DNA from 2 places in the Actinospica robiniae DSM 44927 genome. Region 1 is predicted to be linked to the other one. Evidence: riboswitches for the same ligand, from Rfam matches in the RefSeq annotation. Region 1 holds a riboswitch; the other holds the start of a gene.
The links. A riboswitch is a leader RNA that binds a small molecule or an ion and turns the genes downstream of it on or off. The one in region 1 is predicted to bind S-adenosylmethionine.
Positions count from the first base shown of each region.

Region 2: another riboswitch for S-adenosylmethionine. It lies ahead of thrC (threonine synthase); the one in region 1 lies ahead of ACTRO_RS19980 (aminotransferase class V-fold PLP-dependent enzyme).

Region 1 is NZ_KI632511.1:4,719,388-4,722,763, forward strand. It holds gene ACTRO_RS19970 (M16 family metallopeptidase) at 1-99, shown strand, start outside; gene ACTRO_RS19975 (M16 family metallopeptidase) at 101-1,468, shown strand; SAM riboswitch class IV at 1,692-1,804, shown strand; gene ACTRO_RS19980 (aminotransferase class V-fold PLP-dependent enzyme) at 1,909-3,282, shown strand; gene ACTRO_RS19985 (2-phosphosulfolactate phosphatase) at 3,347-3,376, opposite strand, start outside.
Region 2 is NZ_KI632511.1:5,581,665-5,585,040, forward strand. It holds gene thrC (threonine synthase) at 116-1,393, opposite strand; SAM riboswitch class I at 1,409-1,542, opposite strand; gene ACTRO_RS23625 (alpha,alpha-trehalose-phosphate synthase (UDP-forming)) at 1,636-3,105, shown strand; gene ACTRO_RS23630 (VOC family protein) at 3,148-3,376, opposite strand, start outside.

The DNA of each region.
Region 1 (3,376 bases):
CGGGTCGCGGGTGCGGACGGGAACGACGCCGCGGCGGACGCGGGTACGGGCGACGCGGACGCGGACGGCGCGGCCGCCGCGACGACGGAAGGGAACTGACGTGACGTCACCCAAGTTGGCCGCGCGCCCTGCGGTGTCCGCTCAGCGTCCTTACGTCTTCCCCGAGGTCCGCAAGCTCACGCTGGCGGGCGGCGACGTCCTCGCGGCGCACCTGCCCGGGCAGCCGATGGCCTGGATCGGGCTGGTGCTCGGCGGCGGCGCGCTGGCCGAGCCGGTCGTAGCGGCGGGTGCGCAGGCGCTCGACGGGCTGGCCCGGGCCACGGCCGGACTGCTCGACGAGGGCACCGAGCGCTACAGCGCCGACGAGTTCGGCGCGGCGGTCGAGTCGCTCGGCGGGCAGTGGGGCGTGGACGGCGGCTGGCAGAGCACGAAGGTGTCGCTGGATCTGCCGGTGGCCCGGGCGACGCAGGGCGGTGAGCTGCTGGCCGAGGCCGTGCGGCGGGCGGCCTTCCGCGACGACGAGGTGCGCCGGTTCCTCAACGACCTGGTCGCGGCGAAGCAGGAGAGCTTCGCCCGGCCGGGTGTGCGGGCCCAGCAGGCGCTGCGGGCGGCGCTTTACGGCGAGCAGTCCCGGTACGGCCGGCTGGCCGGCGGTACGCCGGAGAGCACGGCGGCGCTGGACGCCGACGCGGTGCGCGCGTTCCACCGGGATTGGCTGCGCGGAACGGGCACGTTGCTGGTGGCCGGAGACCTGGACGTGATCGACCTCGACGCGCTCGCCTCGGCGGTCTTCGCGGACGCCGCGGTGCCGAACCCGACGACGCCGGACGGCGAGGCACCGGTGAGCGACCCGGCCCGGCTGGTGATCGCCGACCGGCCCGGCGCGGTGCAGTCGACGCTGCGGATCGGCCACGCGACCGCGACCCGCGGGCAGCTGACCGCGGCCGGGGTCGACGTGACGGCGCTGCGGCTGGGCAGCACGATCCTGGGCGGCTCGTTCAGCTCCCGGCTCAACCACGAACTGCGCGAGGTCAAGGGCTACACCTACGGCGCCCACGCGTCGTTCGACCTGGGCAAGCCGCAGGGCCTTTACTCGTTCAGCGCCGAGGTGCGCACCGACTCCACCGCCGCGGCGGTGGGGGACGCGCTGCGGATCATCACGGATTTCGTGGAGCACGGCCCGAACGCGGACGAGCTGGAGCAGACGCGCTCCTACCTGGCCGGGGCCACGCCGATCGGGCTGCAGGGTCCTGGTTCGGTGGGGCAGCGGCTGATCGAGATGGTCCGGCACGACCTGCCCGGCGACTTCGTCACGACGGAGCACGCGCGGCTGCTCGAGTTGACGCTGGATGAGGTCAACGAGGCGGTGCGCGCGGTGCTGCGGCCGGCGGATCTGGTCGTGGCGGTCGAGGGCGACGAGTCCGTGGTGGGAGCCGAGCTGGCGAAGGCCGTGCACGGCGAAAAGTAGGACAGAAGTAGCGGTCAGCCGAGTAACCGGGTAGCCGAATAGCCGAATAGTCCGGCAGACCGAAACCCCGTCGCCCCCGTGGATGATCGCGGGGGCGACGGCGTTTCGGTGCCAGGTGAGACCAGCGGGACAGCACCGTTCGACGGGGTCCAGGGATCCCGGGATCCCGGGTGGCGGGCTGCGGGTGCCGCCGTCGGTGCGGCTGTGCTAGGGTCCGAACCAAGGTCATGAGTACCAGCGCGTAGCCCCGGCTCGCTGGTCGGCAACCCTTCGTCCGCGATGGGGTGCCCCGGGTGAAGACCGGGCCGCGCGGTAGGCGCGCGGCAAGCGCGGATTCGTGGTGGCTTCAGCCCGCCGGTACCTCACTCAACGTATTGAGAATCGTGCCGCGAACGTGGCGGTCTCCTCGTTTCCCCGGAACCCGACTGGGGTGCCTGGCGATGACCGAGAGCTTGACCGTCTCCGTTCCGACCGAATGTATCAACGCGCTGCTGCCCGTCGTGGGCGCCGGACTGCCGGTGCCGCTGGTGTCCGGCGCGGCCGTGGCCTACGCGAACCTGGACTACGCGGCTTCCGCGCCGGCTCTGCGCGCGGTGGCCGAGCACGTGGCCACGGCGCTGCCCTACTACGCCTCGGTCCACCGCGGGGCGGGCTTCGCCTCGCAGGTCTCGACGGCTCTGCTGGAGAACTCGCGGGCCTGCGTCGGACGTTTCCTCGGCGCGCGCGAGGAGGACGTGGTGGTCTTCACGCGCAACACCACCGACTCGCTGAATCTGCTCGCGCACTGCGTGCCCGCGGGCGGGACGGTGCTGCACCTGGACATCGAGCACCACGCGAACCTGCTGCCCTGGCAGCGGCGCGGCGACACCGTGCTGGAGGCGGCGCCGACGCTTCGCGAGACGCTGGCCGACCTCGACGCCGCGCTGGCCTCGACGCCGACGGCGCTGGTCGCGGTGACGGGGGCGTCGAACGTCACCGGGCAGGTACTGCCGATCGCCGAGCTGGCCGAGATCGCGCACCGGCATGGCGCCCGGATCGTGGTGGACGCGGCGCAGCTGGCCCCGCACCGCCGCGTGTCGCTGCGCGAGTCCGGCGTGGACTACCTGGCGCTGTCCGGGCACAAGCTCTACGCGCCCTACGGCGCGGGCGTGCTGGTCGGTCGACGGGACTGGCTGGACGAGGCGCCCGCGTACCTGGCCGGCGGCGGGGCCGTGCGCGAGGTCGGGCTCGACGGCACGGAGTGGGCCGCGGCACCGGCGCGACACGAAGGCGGCACGCCGAACGTGCTGGGCGCGGCGGCGTTGGCCAAGGCGTGCGAGGAGCTCGCGACGGTCGGCGGGGCTGCACTCGCGGCACACGAGGAGACGCTGCGGCAGCGGCTGCTGGCGGGGCTCGCCGCGCTGCCGGAGGTCACCGTCCTGCGGATCTGGGCCCAGGATGAGAGCGCTGCCGAGACCGAGGACTGCATCGGCGTGGTCTCGTTCACCGTCGCGGGGTACCACGCCGGCTGGATCGCCGCCTACCTCTCGGCCGAGCACGGGATCGGGGTGCGGGACGGGCGGTTCTGCGCGCATCCGCTGCTGGCCCGGCTCGGTCTCGGGGCCGACGGGGCGGTGCGCGCCTCGTTCGGCGTGGGCTCGACCTCGGCGGACGTGGACCGGCTGGTGGCGGCGCTGCGCACGCTGCTGGGCACCGGTCCGGAGACGGAGTACGAGCTCGTCGACGGGCGGTACGCGCCGGTGGGCGACCCGCGCGAGATCCCCGACTTCGCCGGACCGCGCTCGAGCGTCTCCTCACCCTGCCAGGAAGGCTGAGCGAAAAACGCTGGGCGAGGAGCCCCGGCGAGAAGCCGAGCCCGGCAAGCGGACTGAGACCGCGTCAGCCGCTCGACGCGGTCTGGCCGACGAA
Region 2 (3,376 bases), 860 kb from region 1:
GGGCCTCTCTTCTCCTCGAGCGGAGCCGGACGGGATGTCGGCGGATGCTACAGCCGCGCGGCGTCGGACGGCGCGCGGAACGGCGGCGCGGTCGGGGACCGCGCCGCCGGGGGGATCAGGAGCGCGCGGAGCGGAACGCGGCCAGGCTCGGCGCGATGGTCGCGGTCACGCCGGCGCCGGCCACCGCGTCCAGAGTCTTGAGGCCGTCGCCGGAGTTGATCACGACGGTCTGCGCCGACGGGTCCAGCGTGCCAGCCTCGAGCAGCTTGCGCAGCACGCCGACGGTGACGCCGCCCGCGGGCTCGGCGAACACGCCCTCGGTGCGGGCCAGCAGCCGGATCGCGTCCACCACCTGCTCGTCCGAGACCGACTCCACCGCGCCGCCGGTGCGCCGGGCGATGTCCAGCACGTACGGGCCGTCCGCCGGGTTCCCGATGGCCAGCGACTTGGCGATGGTGTCCGGCCGCACCGGCTGGACCACCTCGTGCCCGTCCCGGTAGGCCGCGGCCACCGGCGAGCAGCCGTCCGCCTGCGCGCCGAAGATCTTGTAGGGGCGCTCCTCCACCAGGCCGAGCGCGATCAGCTCCTTGAAGCCCTTGTCGATCTTCGTCAGCTGCGATCCGGAGGCCACCGGGATCACGATCTGCTCCGGCAGCTGCCAGCCGAGCTGCTCGGCGATCTCGTAGGCCAGGGTCTTGGAGCCCTCAGCGTAGTAAGGACGCAGATTCACGTTGACGAAGCCCCAGCCCTCGCCGACCTCGTCCCCGATCAGCTCCGAGCAGAACCGGTTGACCTCGTCGTAGGTGCCGTCGATGGCGATCAGCTCGCCCTCGTAGACCCCGGCCATCACGATCTTGCCCGCCTCCAGGCCGGCCGGGACGAACACGCACGAGTCCAGTCCGGCCCGGGCCGCCGCGGCGCCCACCGCGCCGGCCAGGTTGCCGGTGGAGGAGCAGGACAGGGTGGTGAAGCCGAAGGTGCGGGCCGCCTCCAGGGCGATCGCCACGACCCGGTCCTTGAAGGAGTGGGTCGGGTTGCCGGAGTCGTCCTTGATGTGCAGGGAGCGCAGGCCCAGCTCGCGGGCCAGGTTCTCGGCGCGCACCAGCCGGGTCCAGCCCGGGTTCAGGTTGGGCTTGGACGCCACGTCGGCGGGCACCGGCAGCAGCGGGGCGTAGCGCCAGATGGAGGCCGGGCCCGACTCGATCAGCTCCCGGGTGACCGGGGCGCGGCCGGCGGCGTGGAAGTCGTAGGCGACCTCGAGCGGGCCGAAACACTCCACACAGACATACTGCGGACCGAGCGGGACGCGGGCGCCGCACTCCCGGCAGGACAGGGCTACGGCGGGACCGAACGCGGCAGAGGTGGCGGGGGCGTCGAGCTGGATCGTGGACATGCGGGCGAGGCCTTTCCCTCATCTTCCCCGCCGACTGTCGACGGGCCGGATTTGGCACCTGCTCCCAGGCCGGGCCTCGCGAATGCGGGGGGTCCTGGGCGGTTGCCGGAGCTTCGTCGGGCCGTACCCTCTGCTCCTCTGGATGAGCTGTACTTATGTAGTTGTGGTGAGGCTGACTCTCACTGTACCCGACCGGTGGTCGGGAGTTTGCCCCTGTCCGCATGGGGAGATAGTCAGTAATCATGTCGGTCTCGGCACAATCACCCAGTGTCTCCACCTCCGCCGCCCGCGCCGGAGTCCTGCTGGCCTCGAACCGCGGGCCGGTCTCCTTCGCGCGCGGCGAGGACGGCCACCTGGCCGCGAAACGCGGCGGCGGCGGCCTGGTCTCCGGCCTCTCGTCCATCTCCGCCGGTCCCGGCGAGATCGTCTGGGTCTGCTCGGCCCTCTCGGACGGCGACCGCGAGGCCGCCGGCCGCTCCCCCGGGGGACGATTGGACCGTTCGGGTCTGTTCGACCAGGGCGGCGCGGCGGTGCGGATGCTCGCACCCGACCCCGAGGTCTTCCACGACGCCTATAACGGAGTGGCCAACTCCACGCTCTGGTTCATCCAGCATCTGCTCTACGCCACCCCGACCAATCCGGCCTTCGGCCCGGAGTTCCGCCGGCAGTGGGCTTCGTTCGAGGCCTACAACCGGGACTTCGCCGAGGCGCTGGCCGGGGAGGCGGCGGAGGGAGCCAGGGTCCTGATCCAGGACTACCACCTGTGCCTGGCCCCCAAGCTGCTCCGGGACCTGCGGCCGGACCTGCGGATCGGCCACTTCTCGCACACCCCGTGGGCTCCGCCGGACTACTTCCGGCTGCTGCCGGACAAGGTGGCCGCCGAGGTGCTCGAGGGCATGCTCGGCGCGGACCGGGTCTGCTTCCTGACCCGGCGCTGGGCCGAGGCGTTCGCAGACTGCTGCGAACACGTGCTCGGCCGCCGCCCCGGGTCGGGCACCCTGCGCGTACACGGCCTCGGCGTCGACGCGGCCGCCCTGCGCAAGCGCGCCGCCGCGGCCGACGTGGCCGCCCGGGAGAAGGAGCTGCGCGCCGCGGTCGGCCCCGACCGGCAGGTGATCGTGCGGGTGGACCGCACCGAGCTGTCGAAGAACATCGTGCGCGGACTCGAGGCGTACGCGCTGCTGCTGCGGGAGCACCCGGAGTGGCGCGGCCGCGTCACGCACGTGGCCTTCGCCTACCCGAGCCGCACCGACCTGGCCGAGTACCGCGACTACACCGCGGCGGTGCAGCGGCTGGCCAAGGAGATCGAGGAGGAGTTCAGCACGCCCGACCTGCCGGACTGGCGGCCGCTGATCGTGCACGTGGAGGACGACTTCGCCCGCTCGCTCGCGGCGTACCGGATGGCGGATGTGGCCGTGGTCAACCCGATCCGGGACGGGATGAACCTGGTGGCCAAGGAGATCCCGATCGTGGCCGCGGCGGCCGGCGGCGCCTGCACGCTGGTGCTCTCGCACGAGGCCGGCGCGTGCGCGGAGCTCGGCGAGGCCGCGCTGACGATCAACCCGTACGACGTCTCGGCCACCGCCGCCGCTCTGCACACGGCCCTGTCGCAGGACTCTGCCCGTCGCGCGGCCGACTGCGCCCGGCTGGCCGAGCTCGGCGGCGCCCTCCCGCCGCAGAAGTGGTTCGCCGACCAGCTCGAGGAGCTCTAGGGGCTGCGCGGCCTGATGTCCGCCGCGCAGCCGAGCAGGCTTTCACAGCTGCTTGATGCGGGCCCTGAGCAGGCAGAACTCGTTGCCCTCCGGGTCGGCGAGCACGTGCCAGTGCTCCTCGCCGGTCTGCCCGATCTCGGCCGGACGCGCCCCGAGCGCGAGCAGCCGCTCGAGCTCGGCGGCCTGGTCCCGGTCGGTGGGGTTCACGTCGATGTGCAGCCGGGACTTGCCCGGCTCCGGCTCGTCCCGCTTGCTCAGGAAGAGCGTCGGC